2 regions of the Herminiimonas aquatilis genome follow, and region 2 is predicted to be linked to the other one. Evidence: riboswitches for the same ligand, from Rfam matches in the RefSeq annotation. Region 2 holds a riboswitch; the other holds the start of a gene.
What was found. Region 2 has a riboswitch for manganese ahead of ACFQO0_RS16545 (type 1 glutamine amidotransferase domain-containing protein). Riboswitches for the same ligand answer to the same signal wherever they lie in the genome.
Positions count from the first base shown of each region.

Region 1: linked by a shared signal. The riboswitch ahead of ACFQO0_RS07235 (TMEM165/GDT1 family protein) and the one ahead of ACFQO0_RS16545 (type 1 glutamine amidotransferase domain-containing protein) in region 2 are both predicted to bind manganese.

Region 1 is NZ_JBHTCC010000001.1:1,569,762-1,574,622, forward strand. It holds gene ACFQO0_RS07220 (cyanophycin metabolism-associated ABC transporter) at 1-527, shown strand, start outside; gene ACFQO0_RS07225 (cyanophycin metabolism-associated DUF1854 family protein) at 524-1,021, shown strand; gene ACFQO0_RS07230 (NAD(P)H-dependent flavin oxidoreductase) at 1,090-2,088, shown strand; gene ACFQO0_RS07235 (TMEM165/GDT1 family protein) at 2,144-2,719, opposite strand; yybP-ykoY riboswitch at 2,737-2,907, opposite strand; gene ACFQO0_RS07240 (hypothetical protein) at 3,078-3,401, shown strand; gene ACFQO0_RS07245 (phytanoyl-CoA dioxygenase family protein) at 3,470-4,237, opposite strand; gene ACFQO0_RS07250 (sensor domain-containing diguanylate cyclase) at 4,345-4,861, opposite strand, start outside.
Region 2 is NZ_JBHTCC010000005.1:146,222-151,082, reverse strand. It holds partial or broken gene ACFQO0_RS16550 (IS30 family transposase) at 1-20, shown strand, start outside; gene ACFQO0_RS16545 (type 1 glutamine amidotransferase domain-containing protein) at 311-1,141, opposite strand; yybP-ykoY riboswitch at 1,486-1,637, opposite strand; gene ACFQO0_RS16540 (LysR family transcriptional regulator) at 1,846-2,763, opposite strand; gene ACFQO0_RS16535 (glutathione S-transferase N-terminal domain-containing protein) at 2,914-3,192, shown strand; gene ACFQO0_RS16530 (glutathione binding-like protein) at 3,206-3,547, shown strand; gene ACFQO0_RS16525 (TetR/AcrR family transcriptional regulator) at 3,669-4,313, opposite strand; gene ACFQO0_RS16520 (hypothetical protein) at 4,591-4,797, shown strand; gene ACFQO0_RS16515 (alpha/beta hydrolase) at 4,799-4,861, shown strand, end outside.

The DNA.
Region 1 (4,861 bases), on a different contig from region 2:
TCGTGCTGCAAGAGCCTTTCCTGTTCTTTGGCACGATTGCCGACAATATCGCTTACGGCAAGCCGGATGCAAGTCGCGAAGACATCATCGCTGCAGCGCGTGCTGCAAATGCGCATGAATTTATTTTGCGTCTGCCGCATGGCTACGATTCCATGGTTGGTGAGCGCGGGCAAACCTTGTCGGGCGGCGAGCGTCAGCGTATTTCGATCGCACGTGCCTTGCTGATCGATCCGCATATCCTGATTCTCGATGAGGCCACCTCATCGGTCGATACCACGACCGAACGCGAGATTCAAAAAGCACTCGATAATCTGGTGCGCGGCCGCACCACGATCGCCATCGCGCATCGACTGTCGACCTTGCGTCGCGCTGACAGGATTGTCGTGATGGATAGGGGCCATATTGTTGAAGTCGGTTCGCACGATGAATTGCTGGCGCGCCAGGGTGCGTATTACAAGCTGTATCAGGCGCAGCAACGGCAGGCCGAAGATATGCTGGAAGACAGTGCAGGGAAGGAAGTGGCATGAGCGACAACGATATTCAATCAACTCAATCCAGACAGTTCCAGCTCAGCCGCAACGCTTTCGGCAAATTGATTTATACCGCCGACGGTGATGATGAAGTTCATGAAGGCGTGGTGCCGGTGCGTTCGTTTCCGATCGCCGCGCCTGATGTCGGTATCGCGATTGTCAGTACCGACGGCCGCGAACTGGCGTGGATAGAGAAATTGAGCGACTTGCCGGATGCGACACGCCTGCTGCTGGAAGAAGAGCTGGCCAATCGCGAATTCCTGCCCGAGATCAAGCAAATCAAGCATGTATCAGTCTTCGCATCGCCCAGCACCTGGACAGTGGTCACCAATCGCGGCGACGCGCTACTGGTGTTGAAAGGCGAAGAAGATATACGCCGCATCGGTGAATCGGCTTTGATCATTGCCGACGCGCATGGCATTCAGTTCCTGATTCGTGATTTGAAGCAGCTGGACAAGCACAGCCGCAAACTGCTGGACCGATTCCTGTAATAGATTGCAGGCATGTGTTGCAAATGCCTGCCTGCTAACCTGCAATCCTGCAAAAGGGGGTAGCCTTGATGTCGACGTCCCATCGTTCGCAAGATCGCTCGCAGAAGCATTTGCCGACCGCATTGCAGAATCTTGCCTTGCCGGTCATCGCCGCCCCGATGTTCATCGCCAGCGGTCCGGAGCTGGTGCTGGCGCAATGCAAGGCCGGCATCGTCGGTGCCTTTCCCGCATTGAATGCACGGCCGGCCGAGATGCTGGATACCTGGCTGACCAAGATGCAGGCTGATCTGGCTGCATACAAGACGGAAAATCCGGATGCGATTATCGGTCCGATAGCCGTCAATCAAATCGTCCATCAATCGAATGATCGCCTCGCCCATGATGTCGCGGTGTGCGTCAAACATCGGATACCCATCATCATTTCATCGCTGCGTGCACCGCCTGCGGAAATGATGGATGCGATACACAGTTACGGCGGCATTGTCTTGCATGATGTGATCTCGATACGTCATGCACAAAAAGCGCTGGAAGCGGGCGTCGATGGCTTGATCCTGGTGGCGGCCGGGGCCGGTGGTCACGCCGGTTTGCTGTCACCATTTGCGCTGGTTGGCGAAGTAAGAAAATTCTTCAACGGGCCGATCGCCTTGTCGGGTGCGATTGCAACGGGCGATGCAGTGCTGGCGGCGCAAGCAATGGGCGCAGACTTTGCGTACATAGGTTCGCGCTGGCTGGCGAGCAAGGAATCGAATGTCGATGATGCGTATCGTCAGGCCATCGTGACGTCCACTGCTGCGGACGTGATCTACAGTAATTTGTTTACCGGTGTGCACGGTAACTACCTGAGGCAATCCATCATCAACGCAGGACTGGATCCCGATCACTTGCCACAGGCTGACAAGACCGTGATGAATTTCGGTTCCGGTGGCGGCAGCAAGATCAAGGCCTGGCGCGATATCTGGGGTGCAGGCCAAGGCGTGGGCCTGATGGATGAGGTTGCTGGCGTAGCGGAGATCGTGCAGCGCTTGCGTGCTGAATACGATGCAGCGAAAGCACGTTTGAGCATTTAACGGTGCGATTCCCGTCACGCGGAAATCGCACCTGGTTTTGTATTAAAACTTCACGTTAAAACCCGAAGCTGGCACCGGCACCCATCAGCGTCGCAATCCCCAGGACGACAAAAATGACTGCAGCAATGCGATGCACGATTTTTACCGGCATCCTGTTGGCAATCTTGTCACCGAAGTAAACCGCAGGCGCATTCGCCAGCATCATGCCGAATGTCGTGCCAGCCACCACCCAGAAAAATGAATGGTATTGCGCTGCCAAGGCCACGGTTGCCACTTGCGTCTTGTCGCCCATCTCTGCCAGGAAGAAGGCAATCAAGGTGGTTGTGAAGACGCCGTACTTGGCAAGCTTGGCATCGCCTTCATCGAGCTTGTCGGGTATCAGGATCCAGCCCGCCATCAACAGGAAAGAAACGCCCAGCACCCAACGCAAGGTTTCAGGTCCGAGTACCGTCGTGATCCAGGTGCCGATAGCAGCTGCGAACGCGTGATTGGCAATCGTCGCCACCAGAATGGCGAGCACGATAGGTAAAGGTCGACGGAATTTTGCAGCGAGGAGAAAAGCGAGCAGTTGTGTTTTGTCGCCGATTTCAGCGAGGGCAACAATGCCGGTGGAGACGAAGAATGCTTCCATGTTGGGGATGTACTTTCTCGGGCCGGACGAATAACCAAAGCACAAACAGCGACCCCGGCCCATGCGGTCGTCATTTGAGCTATGGTCTCGCCAAGTCTGTTGACTATCTGCACCATGGCCTGCGGGCCAAGAATGTTGACGCAGATTCCTTTGTTGCCAAAGGCCGGCTACTCCCCAATGTTCGAGGCGAATGATAGCAGAAGCAAATAATTTTGGCTCGCTGCTTTTTCGCGGGAGGGAATTATTGACGCTTGTTTAACTCCAACGTATTGCCACAAAAGCAGCTTGAAATGCACGCAGGATTTACGCAAATTCAAGTTCACACTGTAAAAAATACAAAGAAGTACAAGGAGATTCGATGGCTAGCAAACTGACAGACGCAAAAGTATCCACTATCAAAAAGGGAACGGAGCAAGACAAGCTTGATGAGCGCAATCCTGCTTCCGGCGAGGATGAACAGGCACCGCGTTTGCCGCATGAGCGAGATGAATCCATCGATAGCCAGCAAGACCGGCCGCGCAAGGATATCAAGCAGGCATTTGATGATATCGATGAAGGCCAGATGGATACCGACAGGCGCGGCATGCCTGGCGTGGAAGAAGTCGAGCGTAAAAAACCGGGCAATGTGCAGGAGGATATTCCGGCTTCATCGCGCATGCCGTCCAGCATTCCAAAGAAATAGTCTGGTCCTGGCAAAGCCTTGAGTTGGACGATCGCGCTGGCTCAGGGCCGCTAATTTAGGCGTTGCTCTTAATCCGTGACCTGTACATCGGGTGACGCCGCCGAGCGGCTGCCGGCGACGGCGTGATTGCTGCAGCCGTGATAGGCGAAGGCGACCGAGGTTTTGACCGCCGGCGTGGCGTTAACGCCAGCCGCGTGAAACAGCCAGCTGTGAAAAAACACCACGTCGCCTTGCTGCAGTTCGACCGCTTTCCCTTGTGCGAAGATCGCCTGATTGGCCGGATGCTCGGGCCGCAAAAAATCCAGCTCGTCGAGTTGCTCGCGTGCGATGTGCAGACGATGCGAACCAGGGATGAACTTCAAGCCGCCGTTGTCCGGCGTTTCGTCACCCAGCGCCAGCCATACGCAAATCAAGTCCGGTTGCGTGAACGACCAGTAACGAATGTCGCGGTGCCAGCCGGTAGCGGTGCCGTATTGCGGATGCTTGGTCATCACACAGTTGTGGTGCGCCAGCGTCAGGCACACCGGCTCGTCGAATAACTGTCGCAACCTGGCAACCACGCGTACATCTTCCGCCCAATCGTGGAAACACGCATCACGATCATACGCACCGCGCAGACGGCGCACGGTTCTGCCGCCTTCTGCTTCCAGCGATGCGGGCGCGCCGGCATACCCCAGTTCCGCCTCGTATTCCAGCGGTGGCAGGGCAGCCCGCAACTGTTCTGCCGCAACGGCGAGCATGCGTTCGCAAGCTGCCGGCTCCAGCATGGCGCGGAAAACCAGATAGCCATCGGTCTTGAATTGCTCAATCTGTTCGCTGGTAAGCCCGGTATCCATAGCCGTCGTTTGTTTCGTGCTCATGTTGAATGCGGGGGCGGATTGATAGGGTTGGGAAGAATAGTGTAGCGCCAGTTCAACTTGCATGTTGAACTGGCGCTCATCGGTTATTGCGCGGCAGGCGTTGCCGGCGAACTGGAAGCGACGACGCGGTTACGCCCTTCGTTTTTTGCCTGATACAGCGCTTTATCGGCGCGACCAAAAAAGCTTAGCCATGTTTCGCGATACGCATATTCAACCACACCCAGGCTGGTCGTCATGCATAGTTCGCTCGCACCCAGTTCGAAGTCGTGACTGGCGATCATGACGCGTATTTTTTCGGCCAGTGCAGCAGCTTTCTCCAGCGGGCAATCTTTCAGCAAGACCAGAAATTCTTCGCCGCCCCAGCGGGTGACGATATCGCTTTCGCGGACTGCGCCTTTGGTGATGCTGGCGATGTCTTTCAAAACGCGGTCGCCAGTCAGATGGCCGTGGTTGTCGTTCACCATTTTGAAGAAATCGATATCGAACAGGATGACCGACAGCGGTATGCGGCGGCGTTCGCTATCCAGAATCGCTTGCTGGAACACGATCTCAAACGCCTGGCGATTCAGCAGGCCGGTCAGGGCGTCGGTGCCCGCGATG
Region 2 (4,861 bases):
CTGTTGCATCCACCGGTTGAAACCGCCACCAAAGCGGTCATTCCCATGTTCATTGCCGGAGTTGAACTCCGAGTCAGACCACACGTCTTTTCCGTGGCCTGACCTTAATAGCAGCGATTAGAACGCTAACAAATACCAATAGCACTAATGCCAATTGGACCCAGCGACTACCGAGTAAATAAAACGAAGACTCATCAACCCCCGTTGAAGACTTCCTATTCCGTGACGTGTAAGTTTCCTCCAGATATAAAAACGGCGGTTAAATCAACACAAAGTACTGATTTAACCGCCGCGTCAAGCAAGGCTATAGTTACTGAAATTTCTTTAACATCGCTGTTGCGACCGCTTTAGCCGATTGCGGATTCTGTCCACTTATCAGTTCACGATCTTCCACAACGTTTTCGCTCCATGCTTTGGCTTCGCTAAACTTCGCACCAGCCGAAGTCAGGCCATCTTGAGGAAACAGTTTCATTTGGCCGCCGTTAAGAAAGCCTTTGGATTGCTCTTCTTCTTCGTTGGTGAATGCTGTCATCTTGTAGTCTTTATAAATCCAATTTGACGATGGCGCGTTACGCTTTCCTTCTTCAAGCGACTTCACATATGAACTAGCATCTGAGATCGTAGAGAGCAATGCAATGGTCCCGTGACACGTAGTACCAGTTACTTTGTTATTGGCATGGAAGTTATTCAAGAGCTGACCAAGTTCACGATCTTTCAACAAATCCTGCATTGGTGCGTGTCCACCAGGAACAAACACTGCATCAAATTTCTCATAGCCGATCTTTTTAACCTGCTTAAGACTAATTACTGGCGAGCCGGTTTTCGAAGTGAGTTTAAGTGTCGTCAACAATGCGCGACTTTCTTTACGAGCTTGTTCATCGCCACCAAAGAAATTCACGTCATCCGACTTTTGATCTACTGAAGGAGCCTTTCCAGTTGGGGTCGCAAACACAACGTTATGGCCGGCTTTCAAAAATACTTCTACTGGCTGCATCAGTTCGTTTAGAAAGAAACCAGTCGTCATAGTTTTCCCTGCACGTAAATTGAGGTGATCTGAGTCTGATAGCACCACCAATACGGTTCCTGCATTCGCGAGACTCGCGCTAGCTGCCAGCAAAGCAGTAATAAGAGTTTTTTTCATTTGTGTTCCTTATTGATTATGTGCGAAACATTCGCTCATTCAGTAATGAATCGTAACGAGTTAAGTCGCAGCGATAAATACACATAAATCGAATTCACATATTCCTGTATGTAACAAACGGAGTTGCGTACTAACTTAAGGAAGGTGCCGTCGCTATCAGTTTTCAACCGTGAGCGAATCTATTCGCCTATTTATGAGGCCAGGCCTCTAATGCGATTTTTGATACTCCTTTCAAGACTCCTGCGCCACACCGTCTCTGGCTTGAATGGATGTTGAACTGCGTCGAATACTGACCCGGAATTGGAGTGACCCCCTAGGGCTGGACCATTTAGGTCCGAAGAATTAAGCCGCTTGCAGAACAGGTTGTGGCCAAAGGTCTCGCCGATCAGGCCGAAATCAGTCAATCTCGGCTGCTGCTTGCACCATGGGATTTTGTCCCAAGAATGTTGACGCAAGCCCGTTATAGAAACGGTAGCTACTCCCCAATGACAGAGGCACGATAGTAAAGCAGTTTCATGCTCTTTGAATTTGATCTGCAAATATGTGGCAGGATATGCCCGTTTTGAAGCGAAGGGAATGCCTGATGTGGGTCCTTCATTAAAGCAGCCGATACGGCGGTTTGATGCATTCGCAGGATGGGTGTTTTATTGGTAGAGATGTATCGCCATGGATGCGATTTGTCAGGTGCAGAAATGGGATGCGCGTCAAGCCGAATTCTCGGTGCCGAATTCGGCTTTGGCAAAGAGTTCCGCTGTCCATTCTGCAAAGGCCCGCACCTTTGCCGACAGATGTCGATTGGGCGGATACAGCATCCATACGGGAACGACTTCGGACACATATCCGTCCAGCACGGGTACCAACTGACCTGATGTGGTGTACTCGTTGGCGATAAACGCCGGTAGCTGGATCAACCCTATGCCGGAGCATGCGGCGACAGCGCAGATGTCGAAGTCATTGATGGCGACGCGCGGTCGGCCTAGTATCGGCGTCTGGGTACCTTCCTGCTCATAAATAAACGGATAGATCTTGCCGGTTTTAGATGAGAAAAAACTGACGACCTGATGGCGTTCCAGTTCTTCCAGATTCTTGGGCGCACCATGTTTGTCCAGGTAGGAGGGTGCTGCATACGTGATCATGCGGAAGTCGCCCAGGCGTCTGGCCACCAGTGATTCGTCATTGATATCGCCGCCGCGAATCACGCAATCGATCCCTTCATGCACCAGATCGACTGGCCGGTCGGAACAACCCATTTCGAGGTCAATTTCAGGATAGCGATTGAAGAAGTCCGCCAGGGCCGGTGCAATGATGCGGCGTCCGACTGCGCCGGGAACGTCGACACGCAATCTACCTTTGGGCGACATGGCGGCATGACTGACGGCTGCTTCGGTTTCCTCCAGCTCACTTAACAAACGTATCGCACGTTCGTAATATCCGGCACCTTCCGGTGTCACGCTGACATGACGCGTGGTGCGATTCAATAATTTGACGCGCAAGCGTTTTTCCAATGCGATCACTTGCGCAGACACAGTCGCCTTCGGCAGGTTTAGTGAAACTGCCGCCTTGGTGAAGCTCATTAATTCAACCACGCGCGTAAAGGCCAGCATTGTGTCAAAGCGATCCATCCGGTCATCCCGATATCGATTAAAGTTGTTGTGATTCTAGTTTATTTATCTCTGTTCTCGCTGCACCGGATGGAACTTGTGCACGGCATCAGGACGTCTTTTTTAACGTAGATATCAAGTGCAATCTCATTTTACCCAACAGGAAATCGCATGATTACTCTTTATACGTGGACCACGCCGAATGGGCGCAAGCCGGCCATCATGCTGGAAGAACTCGGCGTGCCTTATCAGGTGCGTTTGATCGATCTCGGCAACGACGAGCAGTTCGCGCCTTCCTTCCTGGCAGTTTCGCCAAACAGCAAAATTCCAGCTATCGTCGATGAAGATGCGGAGGGAGGACCGCTGCCGATTTTCGAGAGCGGGGCGATCCTGACGTATCTGGCAGAAAAGCACGACCGCTTCCTGCCAGCCTCCGGCCGCGCGCTATAAAACACTGGAGTGGTTGCATTGGCAGATTGCCGGGCTGGGACCGATGCTGGGGCAGCTCGGATTTTTCGGAGTGCGCTCCAAAGATAAATCGCCGCTCGCAATCGATCGTTTCGTCACAGAGTCGGATCGTTTGTTGACGGTGATGGACGAGCGACTTGCCACCCATACCTATCTGGCCGGAGATGACTATACGATTGCGGATATTGCGTGCTACCCGTGGACAGTGGCGGCGACGACGCATTTGAAAGATGTATTGGCTGAGAGTCTGGCCACCAAACCAGCCGTGCATCGCTGGTTGCAAACGGTAGGTGAACGCCCTGCAGTGCAAAAAGGGATGGCTGTTCCCAAGATATGAGGCGGGAATGAAAAAGGCTCGATAGTAATATCGAGCCTTTTTTGAGAAGTAAGGATTGTGTTGCTTTACTGACTTGCTACTCACTTCTGTCGACAGCTGTTCGAGACTTTTCCGTTGCCTGTCAGTTGGTCGCTTGCTTGTAAATCGGCCACGCGCGCATCGCGGTCGCGGCAATCGACAATAACTTGTCACGATCGCCGCCACTATCCCTGGCTTGCGTCGACATGCCTTGTATCACCGTTGTATAAAAACTCGCAAGCGCAGCGGCATCGGTATCCGGTGCCAGCTCACCGTCGGTAATTCCTTTTTCTATTCTGCTCACGATTAAGTTTTCGACATTGTCGCGACGCTCGGTCATGGCGCTTTGCACATGCTCTGACGATGCAGAGCAATTAGTCGCAGCCGTTACTACCAGGCAGCCGGGCGGATGACTAGGGCAGGTGTTATCAACGGCGCTGCTTTGCAGCAGGCGCTCAATGGCATCGCGTGCTGTCGGTGCCTGATTGAACAGACACTGCAAGGCATCGCAACTCTTGGTCGAATAGCGCTCTACCGCTTCCAGAAACAGCTTTTCCTTGTCGCCAAAAGCGGCATACAAACTCGGCGGCGTAATACCCATAGCCGACGTCAATTCCTGCAGCGATGCAGCTTCATAACCGTAGCGCCAAAACACCAGCATTGCCCGTTCGAGCGCAACTTCGCGGTCGAAAGAGAGCGGCCGGCCAGTCTTTTTACGCGGCTTTTCGGATTTATTTTCTATTTCCATAGTGATCGATATTAAACCTCTTGACACACGAAAACAAGCGCTATAAAGTCACAAACTTAAATTCGTAGTGATCGCTATTAAATATGATGTTTGCATGACAAAGCGTCATTTCCAGAATGGCATTTCTTTAAAATATGCTCACAGAGCATCAGTTTTTGCGTCAAATCTGATCGACTGTCCAGAAATTATAGATAGTTCTTCATAAATATCAGTATTTATCTTTAATTGATGGATTTATATACTTCTTCCATCGAAATAGGTTCCTTGGGGTAACACAATGAAAAATTCAATTTCGCGTCGGTTTTCGCGCCACTTATATCAAGCCACCGCAGTTGCCGCAAGTACATTGGTGATCTCTGTTGCAATGCACAACGGCGCTTTCCAGGACGCGATATACGACGGTGCCCTGACCGGCGGCGCATTGTGGGCCAGCGCCACTTCGATCGGTTCTTTTGCACAATCGACATCAGCAGAGCATCACTAAGATGAGTTCGACCGGCACAACTCTGCACAGTTCAGCATTGGATCCGTGGACCACGACGTTTACA